Persicobacter psychrovividus: one gene and its partner. Each later gene encodes a partner of the first gene's protein in a complex. Links are inferred from orthologs where the notes say so. Each region holds a gene or a part of one and is shown on either strand. Other genes may lie near its edges. The genes, in order: tsaD and tsaE.

Region 1 (6,908 bases):
CTTTGATTTTAAGCGCCAAATCGAGGGTCTGCTTCTTTCGATAAGGGTAATAGGCTCCTTCGAGGGTCAGGAATTGCTGACGCTTTCGGCTTCCGCGGAAGGTAATGTCAAGCTTTGATTCGTCGTTATCCCAAATAGCCTGCCCTTTCATTCGGCCCAGGGGCAAATCGTTGAAGCTGAAATTATCGATGAAAAGGCGATTCTGGATCAGTGGGACGGTGTAGAAATTTTTCATCGTCAGGGAACCGTTGAAAATACCATCGACTTCGGTGTCAATAAAATTTTCAAGGTGGTTGAGCTCGAAATCCTCTACAATCAACTGAAACTCCTTGTTGGGCTGCTCAGAAATCCCTCCTTTTATGGCCAGTTTCTGACGGCTACTCTGAAGAACCACATGACTGAAATCGATATTCTTGCCATTGAGCGTAATGGTGTTTTTTGGATCGAGCTGCCAGTCGTCGCCAAAAATATGGAGCTCTGGCGCTTTGGTGCTCATAATGGTTTGCCCATCCAGAAAGTCGAGGTGACCAATGAGGTCCACTTTGTTTTTTGTTTTATTTTGTTTGATCTGAAAAAGGTAGTCCATCTTACGGTCAAACCAGTTCAGCTCGGTTACCAGGTTGTTGGTATTCAGTGTTTTGAAAAAGGTCTGATGATCGGAGGTCATGGTAATGACTGCCTCAGGATCAGGCTCATTGATCACTTTCGATGTTTTCACGGAAAGCGAGGTGTTGGAGAGCGCATTCCCCTGCCAGTTCAGGCTGTCAAGATAGGTGTCCATGGTCAGGTTATACGAATAACCGATCAGCATTTTTCCATGAATATTCGCCCCCGAGGTCATGTAGAAATTCGGGTAAAATAACCGCATGATGGGGTTGAAATCAAAGAAACGAACATCAAAATTAATGTAGGACGGGTCGCTGTAATCTACCGCAGGCTGTTGGCTGTAATATCGCTTGAGCTGTTGAGGGTCATTTTTTATGGCCATCATATATTCCTTGCTCATTTTTGGAATGCTCGCCCATAGAATGGAAGGCTTAAAGGTGCCATCAATACGCAACTGCCCGAAATCAGAGTACAGGTCCAGGGCCCTGAAATTGTCGGAGTCTTTGGTCGAGGTAAATTTGAGGTGGTTGAAATCCAGCGTGTCGCCATCATAACTGATGGAGAAGTTCTTCGCCTGTGCCGTACCGAGCAGGTCATCCATTTTCAGTCCCTGAAAATCAAGGTTCAGGTTGCCTTTCATACTGGCCGAAACGCCCTTGACAATATTCATGGTGTGAAGGTCGGCAAAAGGGATTTCAGCATTGATCTTCAGGTATGGATTTTTATTCCCCAGATTAATGGCTCCGTTAATCGTCGACTGAAAAGAAGAGTCATTGACCACCATATCGCCGATGAATATCTCACGGGAAAATCGGGCTTTGGTATCAATATTATGGTAATCATAACCATAAATACCCACATGTTCGGCTTTGGCTTTCAGGTTGAAATCCGCCGTAGAGACGGTCAGTCCTGTGCCTTCAATATCTCCTTCAAGGGTTACATTTTGAATGTACTTGGGGTTGTCAATCACCCGCCCGAGGTTAAAATCTTTGGTAATCAGATGCCCTTTATAATAGGGTTTGCCTCCTTCGGGAATTTTGAAGTTAATATCTGAAATGATCGAGCCCACGGGCGCGTCAAATTTTCCGTTGGCTACAAAATCCAGCGGGAAGCCTGTAAATCGACCATTGAATTTCACATCGTCCAACTCTTTCAGTGTACGGTTGGGGCTGTTGCCAATATAGGGGTACAGGTCCTCGATATTAATGCGTGACCGCTTGAAGTTGGCATCAATGAAAGTATCAAAAAACTGGGGGAGCCCACTGAAGCTGATCCGTCCGTGGAGGTGGGAATTGCTGCCAAATTCAAGGTCGAGATTTCGAATGTCGAAATTGGAAATGGGACCCTTCCAATGTCCTTTGAAGTGATAGGAATCCAGATAACCCCGCATAAAAGGGAGTACCTGCGCAAGGTCCCTGGAGGTCAGGTAGGATTGCTTGACCTCGGCATCGATACTGATTTTCCGCATGAAGTCGGAATAGTCCTGCCAGCCATTGTAATAAAAGTTGAGGTCGCCCTTCAGTCGGCTCTCACCAACATACAGGCTGGTTTTGTCGAGTTTGAGTGCATGGCGACAGATCATAAAATCCGACCGCATATCCAGAATAGGCATATCACTGGTAACCTCGTGGCCCTGCATGCTTTCGATTTTCATGGCAATGGTGTCCTGATCAATTCTGAAATCAGTAACTTCCCCAAAAATATCTTTTACGGTAAAGTTGTGGTTGTCAAAGCCAAAATCAACGGAATCGATTTGCGGATTCTGCATCCTGAAAACAGAATTCTCCACCGTAATTTTTCCGATTTTCAGGTGGATATGGGTGCTGTCGTTGGGGTCGGGAGGGCCAGCGAGTCCATTGAGGCCATCGACCCATTGGTTGAGGCCAAACCGACCGTCGGATTGGGCGATGAGCTGGACATCGGCACCACGGATGTTGGCTTCGTTGAAATCGAGCCCACCATTGATCACCATATTCCAGAAGCCAAAATTGGCGTGCAACTGCTTCACATAAATGACAGGATTTTGGAGGGAGTCGAGGATTTTTACATCATGAAGTACGGCCTCATCCACCCAGCTGAACTCCACCCTCCCAACACTCATTGGGGCGTGGATTTTTCCGCCGATTTTCCCGAGGTAATAGTCGGTCAGTTGGGTCTGGAAGAAGGGCAAACGAAGCAGGCTAACCGCGATGATCCACAAAAAAATGCATACGGTAACCGCCCAAAGGAAAACTTTGAGTGCTCGGCGCGCGATACTTTTTTTGGGAGCAGGTAACTGTTCAGTATTTGTTTCTTCCATGAATAAGCAGTGTTGCACAAAAATAGGCTAAAAAATGTGGATTTTTGCCCTTCAAAGATAATTTTAACACGCTTTATCAACTTTGTGCTGTTATGAATTCGGCAATACATTGATTATCTTTGCAAACTGTCCAAGAAAATGGCGTTGAACGCCGAGAGAAGAAGAGTTTTATTTTCCCCCAGGGAATCCAAATACATATAAATGGAACATATCACCATTTTAGCCATAGAGTCATCTTGTGATGAAACCTCCGCATCTATCGTACGCGATGGGGTGGTACTGAATAATGTTGTGGCCACGCAAAAAGTACATGAAGAATATGGCGGAGTAGTGCCCGAGCTGGCCTCAAGGGCGCATCAGCAGAATATTATCCCTGTTGTGGAGCAGGCGTTCCGTGAAACGGGAATTGCCAAAGAGGAACTGACGGCGATCGGTTTTACCCGTGGGCCAGGTTTGCTCGGCGCCTTGCTGGTGGGTACGGCCTATGCGAAGTCGATGGCTTTGGCGCTGGATATTCCACTGATAGAGGTGAACCATATGGAGGCACATATTTTGGCGCACTTTATCGATGAGCCACGCCCGCCCTTTCCATTTCTGTGCTTGACCGTGAGTGGTGGGCACACCCAGATTGTTTTGGTGAAAGACCACCTGACCATGGAAGTGGTTGGGAAAACTCAGGATGATGCCGTCGGGGAAGCCTTCGACAAGTCGGCCAAGCTGTTGGGCTTGCCCTATCCTGGTGGGCCGATGATCGACAAGTATGCGCAATTGGGGGACCCGCACAAGTTCGAGTTTCCTGTTTCTGAAATGGAAGGTTACAATTATTCCTTCAGTGGAATAAAAACGGCAATTTTGTATTTCTTGCAGCGTGAAAAACGTAAAGATGAACAGTTCATTGAGAAGAATTTAAATGACATTTGTGCAAGTATTCAGTTTACTTTCATTAAAATGCTGATGCAAAAACTCAAGCGGGCAAGCCGAGAATTGAAAGTTCCCCATATTGCTATTGCAGGAGGGGTTTCTGCCAACAAAGGGCTGCGTCAGGCATTGGAAGAGGAAGCGAAAAAAAGCCGCTGGACGGTTTATTTCCCCGATTTCGAATATTGTACTGATAATGCTGGTATGATTGCCATTGCGGCGCATTACAAATATGAGGCGGGAGAGTTTTGCGAACAGTCCGTTTCTCCTGATCCGAGAATGAGTATTTAATATTCGTTTATTTTATTGGCTGCGGATAAATGGCGTGTAAAGGATGATCTTATTGAGGTTGATCGGCTTTCTTTTTAGTAAGGTGCTGATCATCAGTTTTATCCGATAGATTTCATTTGGCTGTGGGCAAGACTAAAGACTATTATTTGATATGCGTTTACCATTAGTAATTTGGGGACGAAAATATTAACCATTGATTTTTTTATGGCGAAGCAAAAGAATAAAAAAGATAGATTCAGTAACAATATCAATATCAAAAACCGCAAGGCGAGGTATGAATATGAGGTGATCGATAAACTTTCGGCAGGGATTGTGCTGAAAGGCTCAGAGATCAAATCGATTCGTGAGGGGCAGGTAACCCTCGGCGATGCCTTCTGTGTTTTTCAAAAAGGGGAGTTGTTTGTTCGACATATGCACATCAGCCCCTATTCACACGGGAACAGTGAAAACCATCAGGATACCCGCGAACGGAAACTGTTGCTGAATAAAACAGAACTGCAAAGATGGGAGCAGAAAATGGACGAGAAAGGGCTGACGATCGTTCCGTTGCGCTTGTACTTGACTGGCAAAGGGCTGGCCAAAGTGGAGGTTGCACTGGCGAGAGGTAAGAAGCTTTTCGACAAACGTTCGACCATTAAAGACAAAGACGTGAAGCGCGATTTGGAGCGTGTAAAATATTGATGAAAAGGTGGGGGAATCCTCACCTTTTTTTTACCTCCAATTTTAGTCAGTAGCTGATCGTAATGCCTTGTGCCTACGCAATGAGCGTTGATGGTCTCAGTGGCCACAGGGCTTTTATCAGCATCATGTCATCAACTACTATTTCATTCATTTAATCAAACTAATCAACAGCATGAATTACGGACAATGCCAATTACCAATTGTTCCAGTAAGAGCCACCGCCAGCGATGCCGCAGAGCAAGTTACCCAGTTGCTTTTCGGAGAGGGCTACCGCGTGATGGATACCGCCAAAGAAGGCAAATGGATACAGATCCAGTCGTTGCAGGATCAATATGTAGGGTGGATTGACCATCGCCAGCATTTTGCCACCGAGCAGCAACCACAGGCGGGGGAATATATTCTTTTTGAACCTATGGTTCGCCTCGAAGAAGCCTTTATAATGGCAGGGGCAACTTTTTCTGAACCAAAGCCCGAACATGCCTCTTTAATTAAGGTAAAAGATAAAAGATGGGATGCTGACCTGATTGCTGGCTGGGCTTACCGCTTGTTGGGTTGTCCATATCAGTGGGGAGGCAAAACCATGGCAGGCATTGATTGTTCTGGCCTTACGCAGCTCGCTTATGCGATAGGGGGCTATGCCATTCCGAGAGATGCCAGTGAGCAGGTGAAGCTTGGTAGCGGGGTGGCATTTATCGACCGAAAAGCTGGGGATCTTGCTTTTTTCAGCAATGAACAAGGGAAGATCAACCATGTGGGGCTGGTTACCCAGGAAGGAGAGATTATCCATGCCTCGGGCAAGGTGCGTGTCGATAGCCTGACGGTTGCGGGGATATATTGTGTGGAGGAAGACCGATTGACGCATCAACTTGCGGAGGTGCGCAGATTGATAAATTAATTTATGAAGCAATATCAAAAGAAACAGTGGCTAATAGGAGTGAGTGCCCTTTCCATCGGGGTGAACTTACTGCTGTTTGCTGTCAAGTATTATGTCGGTACTGCCGATAACTCCATTGCACTGATTGCCGACGCCTGGCATACACTTTCAGATTCCCTGTCGTCCCTGATATTGATGCTCTGCCTGCAGCTGGCCACCAAGCCTGCCGACGGGGACCATCCTTTTGGACATGGACGAGCGGAAATTCTTGCCAGTCTGACCATCGGAGGGATGTTGCTGGCCGTGGGGGTGTTGCTGGGTTTTGAAGGCTTTGAAGCCCTCTACCATCAATCGCACCCTAATTATTCCGAATGGGCAATTTATGTCACCATTGCCTCGATTGTGGTGAAAGAGCTGGTGGCACAAATCAGCTTTTATGTGGCGAAGAAGTACAATTCTTCTGCACTGAAAGCAGACGGCTGGCATCACCGTTCCGATGCCCTGACCTCGCTGGTGGTCCTGATCGGGATTTGGCTCGGTCAATATTTCAGCTGGCTCGATGGTGTGCTCGGTATTGGGGTAGGAATCGTGATTCTGTTTTCCGCCATAGAAATTTTGAAAGAGAACATCAATCACTTTTTGGGGCAGGATGTCCGCCCTGAACTGGTAGAGAAGGCTTCCAATATCTGCGATAATATTGCAGGGACTTCGGTGGATGTTCATCACGTGCATGTGCATGACTATGGGGAACATAAGGAGATGACCCTTCACGCTCGTCTGCCTAAGCACTTATCGTTGATTGAGGCGCATGATATGGTAACAGAAATGGAGCGTGCACTGGCCAACAAGCTCGATGTGGAGGTAACGATTCATATGGAACCTTACCTTACCGCTCCTGACTAATGCCCGCTGCGGTACTTCAAAAGTGCTGCAAAAGAATTTAAAAATTCGTAGGATGGCGCTATGGGGCTGTTGCATAACCATAAATTGATTTTGTCCCACGAAATTTTATTTGTCACTGTATGGGCTGACCTGCGTGTCTGCCCGAATCATCATAAATTTTGTGTGGTTTGGATACACACATAGGTGCATCCGCAATGTCATTAAGTTAAGCGCATTATCCTGTATAGACGTTATTTTTAACGTCTAATTCAATGGTGATTTTATAGGTTTCCTCTTAGATTTATTCAAATTGTTACGTGAGTCGTTAAGAATAACGCCTCTACGAGCATTTCAAAT
Region 2 (6,898 bases), 1.4 Mb from region 1 along the record:
CGCACCTTGCACCTATTCAAGAAATTGCCGAAAAAGTCAACATCCCTACCGAGGATCTTTACCCTTTCGGGAAGCATATTGCCAAAGTACCACACACTTTGGTGGATGATGAAAAAGTGCAGAAGTCAAACTTAATTTTGGTGACCGCCATTACCCCTACCAAATCAGGAAACGGCAAAACCCTGACGAGCATCGGCCTGACACTGGGTCTCAACAAGCTGGGCAAAAAAGCCATTGTTGCTTTGCGTGAACCGTCCCTTGGCCCTTGTTTTGGAATGAAAGGTGGCGCCGCAGGTGGAGGCTACGCACAGGTGGTACCAATGGAAAAGATCAACCTTCATTTTACGGGAGATTTCCACGCCATTACCTCCGCTCACAATATGATTTCAGCTTTGCTGGACAACTACCAGCATCAGAATAAATTCACTGGAAAACTTCTTAAAGAGGTGGTTTGGAAACGTGTTCTTGACGTAAACGACCGCAACCTTCGCCAAATGGTCTCAGGTGTTGGTGGCAATGCCAACGGTATTACCAGTGAAACAGGCTTTGATATCACGCCTGCTTCTGAAATTATGGCCATTATGTGTTTGGCCAATGACCTTACCGACCTGCGCATACGCATCGAAAACATTCTGCTCGGATACACCGCTGACAATAAAGCTTTCACGGTAAAAGACCTTGGCGTTGCTGGAGCGATCGTCGCTTTGCTTAAAGATGCCATTGATCCTAACCTGGTACAAACGACCGAAAACACTCCTGCTTTCGTTCACGGAGGGCCTTTTGCCAATATCGCTCACGGCTGCAACTCTGTTTTGGCAACTAAGCTGGCCATGACTTTCGGTGAATATGCTGTTACTGAAGCGGGTTTTGGTGCTGATTTAGGTGCTGAAAAATTCTTCAACATCAAATGTAAGCATGCTGGCATAGCCCCAAAAGCAACTGTGATTGTTGCCACTTGCCCTGCTTTGAAAATGCACGGCGGCATTGCTGAAGATGCCCTGAAAGAAGAAAACCTCTCGGGCGTTGAAGCTGGCCTGAAAAACCTGGCCAAGCATGTCGAGAATATGCAAAATTTCGGGCAGCCAGTAGTCATTGCCATGAACCGATTCCCTTGGGATACGGAGGCAGAATTGGCCATTGTGGAGCAGTGGGCAAAAGCTCAGGGCGTACGCTTTGCACTCATGACCGCCTTTAATGATGGCGGCGAAGGAGGCCTTGAATTGGCGAAAGAAGTTGTTGCGGCTGTTGAAGAAAATCAGGCGACCCTGAAATTCAGCTATGGTGAAAACGATGCTGTGGTTACTAAATTGGAAAATATTGTCAAGAATATTTACGGTGGAACGGGTGTTGTTCTTGAGGGACGCGCACCACTGATGCTTCGCCGCATAAAAAGACTGGGCTTGGAACACTTGCCCGTTTGTATGGCCAAAACACAATATTCTTTCAGCGACAACGCTAAAGCTTATGGTGTCGCAAAAGATTTTAAAATCACCATTGACGACCTGATCATTAATACTGGTGCTGGATTTATTGTTGCCAAAGCAGGTGCGATCATGCGTATGCCTGGTCTGCCAAAAATTCCTGCAGCCAATAATATCGATGTCATTGACGGTCAAATCGAAGGCCTTTCATAAGCCTTGCGCCTTCACCGCATAAAAAAATAAAAGCGCAGTCCTTTAAAGTGATTGCGCTTTTTTTGTTCCTTAAATTTCTTCCGCAGGAAAGATATCGCTGTCGAGGTGCTTTTCCTCATACCCCTCCTTCACTTCATCAAACAGGTTACCGTCATCATCATAGTCAGGGTCGGCATCAATAATCTGTACTGCCTGTTTGCTGGTCATCCTGATCAGGTAAATTTTGTCTTCGGTTTCAAACCTCAGCGCACTTACCTGCTGATGGTCTTTCCCCTTAAAGGTGATCAAATGGTTTCTGAAACCTGCAGGGTAGGCCAATTTCAGCTGTTCCTTAAGCTCTACACTTAATTTGTCATATTCTTTAGTAACTCTTAACTTCTCCATAAGCCGACGGTTATTAAATAAAGAAACTGATTTGGATAGAAAATATTCCTTTCGATTGAATACCTCAAAATAAAATTTTTTCTTCAATAGGCAATAAATATAGCCACCTGATTATAGCCCAAAACCATCTTTTTTCGCCCAGTGGTTACGCCTTCCAAACACCCCATTTCGCGCATAAAAAATGCCTGAAAATCACTTCAAAATTTGAAGGGATCTTCAGGCACATCGTATTTTCAATAGCGCTATTTTATTATTCCAACGAAGGGGGTGCAAAGAGTTTCAGATCTTTAAATTCCATCTGAAATTTATTCCCAATCGCAGCATTGCAAAGACAGCCTTTATAATTATAAACCGCTTTCAGGAACCAGTCTTCTTTGAACATCATCGCTTCCACACCACCGTGATCTCCCGTTTTAAGCAAAATCGGGGTGAAAATATTACTCAGCGCCGTAGTTGCTGTTCGCCCCACACGGGAAGGAACATTGGGCACGCAATAATGAATTACATCGTATTTCCTGAAAATCGGTGATTCGTGAGTCGTCGGGCGGGAAGTCTCAAAACAGCCTCCCTGGTCTACCGTAATATCCACAATCACGGAATTGGGACGCATACTCGCCACCATTTCCTCCGACACATAATAGCGATTGCGGCCTTTCTCTGGTCGTATGGCCCCAATCACCACATCGGCTTGCTTCAGTGCCGACCGCAGGGTTTCTGTTTCAATCGTGCTTGTGGCTACATTATGAGCCAAAGCCGCTTTCAGGCGTCGAAGCTTATAAAGATGGTTATCGAAAATCTGTACATTGGCTCCCAGCGCAAAAGCAACGCGTGCGGCATATTCCGCCACAGTTCCAGCACCAAGAATAATGACATTGGAAGGGGCTACACCTGTAATACCACCAAGCAAAACACCGCGCCCTTTACGGACACTGCTCAAATACTCCGATGCAATAAACAGGGCATTCATGCCCGCAATCTCCGACATTGCACGTACCACAGGCATCCCACCAGATTTATCTTCCAAGAGCTCAAAGCCCAAAGTGGTCAGTCGCTTTTCTTTTACCTTATCGAGGAATTCCCGTGACATGGTCCCGAGGTGAATGGCAGAAATCAGCGAACTGTGCGGCTTCATTAACTCCAGCTCCTGAATAGTAGCGGGTTCAACCTTCAGCACAATCGGGCACTCAAAAGCCTGTTCTGCGGAATAGACAATTTTCGCTCCGCGTTCAGAATACTCCTTATCATCGAAATTGGAAGAGAGCCCCGCACCCGTTTCAATCAAAACCTCGTGCCCGTTGTTCACAAGCACTCCCACAGAGTCGGGGGTCAGTGCCACACGGTTTTCCTGCATGGAGCGTTCCACGGGCATACCGATGGTCATGGCCTGGTGCTGGCGACCGATCTTGGCAGGCTTTTCTTGCGTCAGGAGGGATTCCTGCGCCAATTTCGAAAATCCAAAAGGAGTGTTTTTAGCCATTTCTGGTGACTTTAATTAAGCGATTAGTTTCGTTAATAACATCAATATCTACCAGCAGATGGCGGTCGGGAATCAGGGAAGGGATGAGTGAAGACCACTCAATAAAACAGTAACCTTCGGAATAAAAGTACTCCTCGGCACCAATCTCTTCTGCTTCCGCCTCGTCATGAATGCGGTAAAAATCGAAATGATAAACAGGCAAGCCATCTTCGGTACGGTATTCATTTACCAGCGAATAGGTTGGGCTTGTGGGATCATCCACCACACCAAGCGCTTTGCACAGTGCGATCGTCAGGGTTGTTTTTCCTGCTCCCATGTCCCCGTTCATCAACCAAACATTATAATCAGAACCAAAGGCCATCAGCTTCTCTGCGGCTGCGGCTAAATCCTTCAGGCCTTTCGTTTCAATAATCAGTTCTTTCTCCAAAATGCAATTTTTTTTTGACACTCTTGTTAAATAAATAAAGGAAAGTAGAATGAAAACCTATAAAAACAGGCATCAACATACTTCCCTTTCTTTACAAAGATAACTTATTTTGATTTTGGCACCATTGAAATAAATGGGCAAATCATTTCTTCCATTGATATACCACCATGCTGGAAAGTATCTTTATAATACTTCACATAGTAGTTGTAGTTATTCGGGTAAGCGAAGAAGCTGTCTTCGGTAGCGAACACATAAGCCGTAGAAACATTCTGCTTTGGCAGGTGTAAATCTTCTGGATTTCTGCTGACCAATACAGAGGAATCGTTAAAGCTGAGATTTTTCCCCGCCTTATAGCGCAAATTGGTGTTGGTGTTTCGGTCCCCAATAATTTTATAAGGACGTTTTACCCGAACAGTTCCGTGGTCGGTCGTCAGTACGACGTTCGCATCCAGGTTCGACAATCGCTGAACGATATCAAACAAAGGCGAGTGCTCAAACCACGATTTTGTCAGGGAACGATACGCAGACTCATCTGGGGCCAACTCACGAATCACCTCCATCTCGGTACGTGCATGCGACAACAGATCCACAAAATTGTAAACAATAACGTTCAGGTCGTTGCTCATCAGGTTGCGGAGGTTATCGGCCAGCTGCTTGCCTTGTGCCACCTGCTTGATCTTGTGATAGGACCATTTGTAATCCAGGCGCATCCGTTTAAGCTGTTCTTCAAGAAACTCGTGCTCATGATTGTTCTTCCCTTCATCGGTTTCATCGCCAACCCACAAATGTGGATAATGCTTACTCATTTCCAGCGGCATCATTCCCGAGAAAATGGCATTCCGTGCATAAGCCGTGGTGGTCGGTAAAATAGAATAGAAAGTCTCGCGGGTTTCAATCTTGAAATACTCACTGAAGATTGGTTCCAGGAAACACCACTGATCCCAGCGCAAATTATCAATCAGCAACATAAAAGTTGGCTTGCCCTGAGCGACCACTGGGAACACCTTCTTGCGCATCAGATCATTGGCCAACACCGGACGCTCACAGTCGGGATCATTCAGCCAGTCTTCATAGTTGTCGATCACAAATTTCGAGAACTTGTTGTTGGCATCGCTTTTTTGCATGTCCAGCACCTCCGACATACTGCTGTCGTCAGAGCTTTCAATTTCAAGTTCCCAATAGGTTAACTTTTTATAGATATCGGCCCATTCCTCATGGTTCATATCATCCATGAAGGCCATCGAGATATTTCTGAAATCCTGCTGATAGCTTTGGTTGGTTTTTTCAGAGACCAACCGCTTATTGTCCGTGATTTTCTTCACTGCCATCAAAATCTGGTTAGGATTTACCGGCTTAATCAGGTAATCGGCGATTTTACTGCCAATGGCCTGCTCCATCACATCCTCCTCCTCACTTTTGGTAATCATCACCACAGGGAGGCTGGGGCGAATGTTTTTTATCTGATCCAATGTTTCAAGACCCGTCATTCCTGGCATCATCTCATCCAGGAAAACCACGTCAAAATGATCCTCATTTACCTGCTCTACGGCATCAGCCCCACTATTTACAGCGGTTACTTCGTAGCCTTTTTTTTCTAAAAATAAAATGTGTGGTTTGAGAAATTCGATCTCATCGTCTGCCCACAATATCTTATACCTTTGCATAAATCAAGGATTATTGGTTTCTTTATATATAAAGAGTTGAAAAAACTTCTTACTAACGTCAAATAAACATTATTATCATAAACGTTGGCAAAAATTAAGAGTTTTTAACAAATTCAGTAGCAAAATAGTAAATGCAAGCTTGAATAAGAAGAAAATAATCAACGACCCCGTGTATGGCTTCATTAATATTAAAGATGAACTGATCTTTGATTTAATCCAACACCCCTACTTTCAGCGACTCCGCCGCATTCGGCAACTGGGCATGACCGACCTGGTTTACCCTGGTGCCCAACACACCCGTTTTCATCATGCCCTCGGGGCAATGCACCTGATGACCCGCGCCCTCGAACAGCTCCGCGACCGTGGGGTTGAAATCAGCGAAGCGGAAATTTTAGGCGCCAAAGCAGCCATCCTGCTCCACGACCTCGGCCATGGGCCTTTTTCCCACGCCCTGGAGCACACCCTGCTGAAGGACATCGACCATGAGTACATTTCCCTCAAACTGATGGAGTCGCTCAACAAACAATGGAATGGCAAGCTTGATTTGGCCATCCAGATGTTCAAAAAGGAATATCCCCGGAAATTCTTCTGCTCCCTGATTTCCTCACAGCTGGATATGGATCGCCTCGATTACCTGCAAAGGGACAGCTTTTTTACGGGGGTTTCTGAAGGGACCGTGGGCGCATCCCGTATCATTAAAATGCTTGACGTAAAAAATGATCGGCTCGTCATTGAAGAAAAGGGCATTTACTCCATAGAAAATTTCTTGCAGGCACGCCGACTGATGTACTGGCAGGTTTATCTGCATAAAACATCCCTTGCTGCAGAACAGATGATGATCCGCCTGATCAAGCGGGCACAGTTTCTGGTCGCACAGGGAGAAAAGGTGGTCGCCTCCGAAGCCCTAACCTACTTCCTTGAACATGCTGAAAATATCCGAAACCAGGAAAAGGAGGAAGCCATCGCGCAATTCGTTCAATTGGATGATTTCGATATTATGGCCGCCATGAAGTTATGGCAAAGCCACCCCGATCATGTGCTGTCGACCATTAGCCAACAACTCCTGAATCGGAACATTTTTAAAATAAAATTGCAAAACGATCCCTTCACGGCAGAAGAAATACAAAATACCAATCAAATAGTTCAAAATACCTTTTCGGTCTCCGAAACAGACGCCAACTACCTTATGGCCGAAGGTTTCGTGACCAATTCTGCTTATTTAAACCATGATGATCAAATACTTATCTCTAAAAAATCCGGGGAAATTATTGATCTCGAAGCTGCTTCAGACCTACCGAACATCACTGCATTG

The links.
Region 2: the proteins of tsaD (region 1) and tsaE are in contact, whole or in part, in a crystal structure (PDB 6N9A), measured with the Thermotoga maritima proteins. The link is inferred for Persicobacter psychrovividus from one-to-one orthologs. Residues at the interface, in WP_004082750.1 of Thermotoga maritima: Cys10, Asp11, Arg49, His50, Leu82, Gly84, Gly135, Gly136, Glu154, Thr155, Leu156, Asp157, Asp158, Ser159, Glu162, Asp165, Lys166, Arg169, Leu170, Tyr175, Lys213, Thr214, Leu217, Tyr218, Gln221, Arg222, Asn324; in WP_004082108.1 of Thermotoga maritima: Leu37, Gly38, Lys46, Lys57, Val59, Lys60, Ser61, Thr63, Phe64, Thr65, Leu66, Met67, Val69, Pro71, Tyr82, Arg83, Leu84, Asp86, Asp88, Phe89, Asp93, Ile128, Asp130, Glu131, Arg134.

Annotation. Positions count from the first base shown.
Region 1 is NZ_AP025292.1:986,020-992,927, forward strand. The notes cover bases 2,255-5,110. They hold tsaD (tRNA (adenosine(37)-N6)-threonylcarbamoyltransferase complex transferase subunit TsaD), read left to right. Parts: upstream 2,255-3,106; coding sequence 3,107-4,114; downstream 4,115-5,110. Other genes in these bases: AABK40_RS04480 (translocation/assembly module TamB domain-containing protein), read right to left, coding at 2,255-2,905; smpB (SsrA-binding protein), read left to right, coding at 4,319-4,795; AABK40_RS04495 (C40 family peptidase), read left to right, coding at 4,968-5,110. Outside these bases: more of AABK40_RS04480, read right to left, coding at 1-2,254; more of AABK40_RS04495, read left to right, coding at 5,111-5,690; AABK40_RS04500 (cation diffusion facilitator family transporter), read left to right, coding at 5,694-6,572.
Region 2 is NZ_AP025292.1:2,354,487-2,361,384, forward strand. The notes cover bases 2,206-5,051. They hold tsaE (tRNA (adenosine(37)-N6)-threonylcarbamoyltransferase complex ATPase subunit type 1 TsaE), read right to left. Parts: upstream 3,923-5,051; coding sequence 3,488-3,922; downstream 2,206-3,487. Other genes in these bases: AABK40_RS10055 (alanine dehydrogenase), read right to left, coding at 2,269-3,495; porX (T9SS response regulator signal transducer PorX), read right to left, coding at 4,027-5,051. Also shown: AABK40_RS10045 (formate--tetrahydrofolate ligase), read left to right, coding at 1-1,634; AABK40_RS10050 (hypothetical protein), read right to left, coding at 1,704-2,018; more of porX, read right to left, coding at 5,052-5,586; AABK40_RS10070 (HD domain-containing protein), read left to right, coding at 5,726-6,898. UniProt on the Escherichia coli protein: Required for the formation of a threonylcarbamoyl group on adenosine at position 37 (t(6)A37) in tRNAs that read codons beginning with adenine.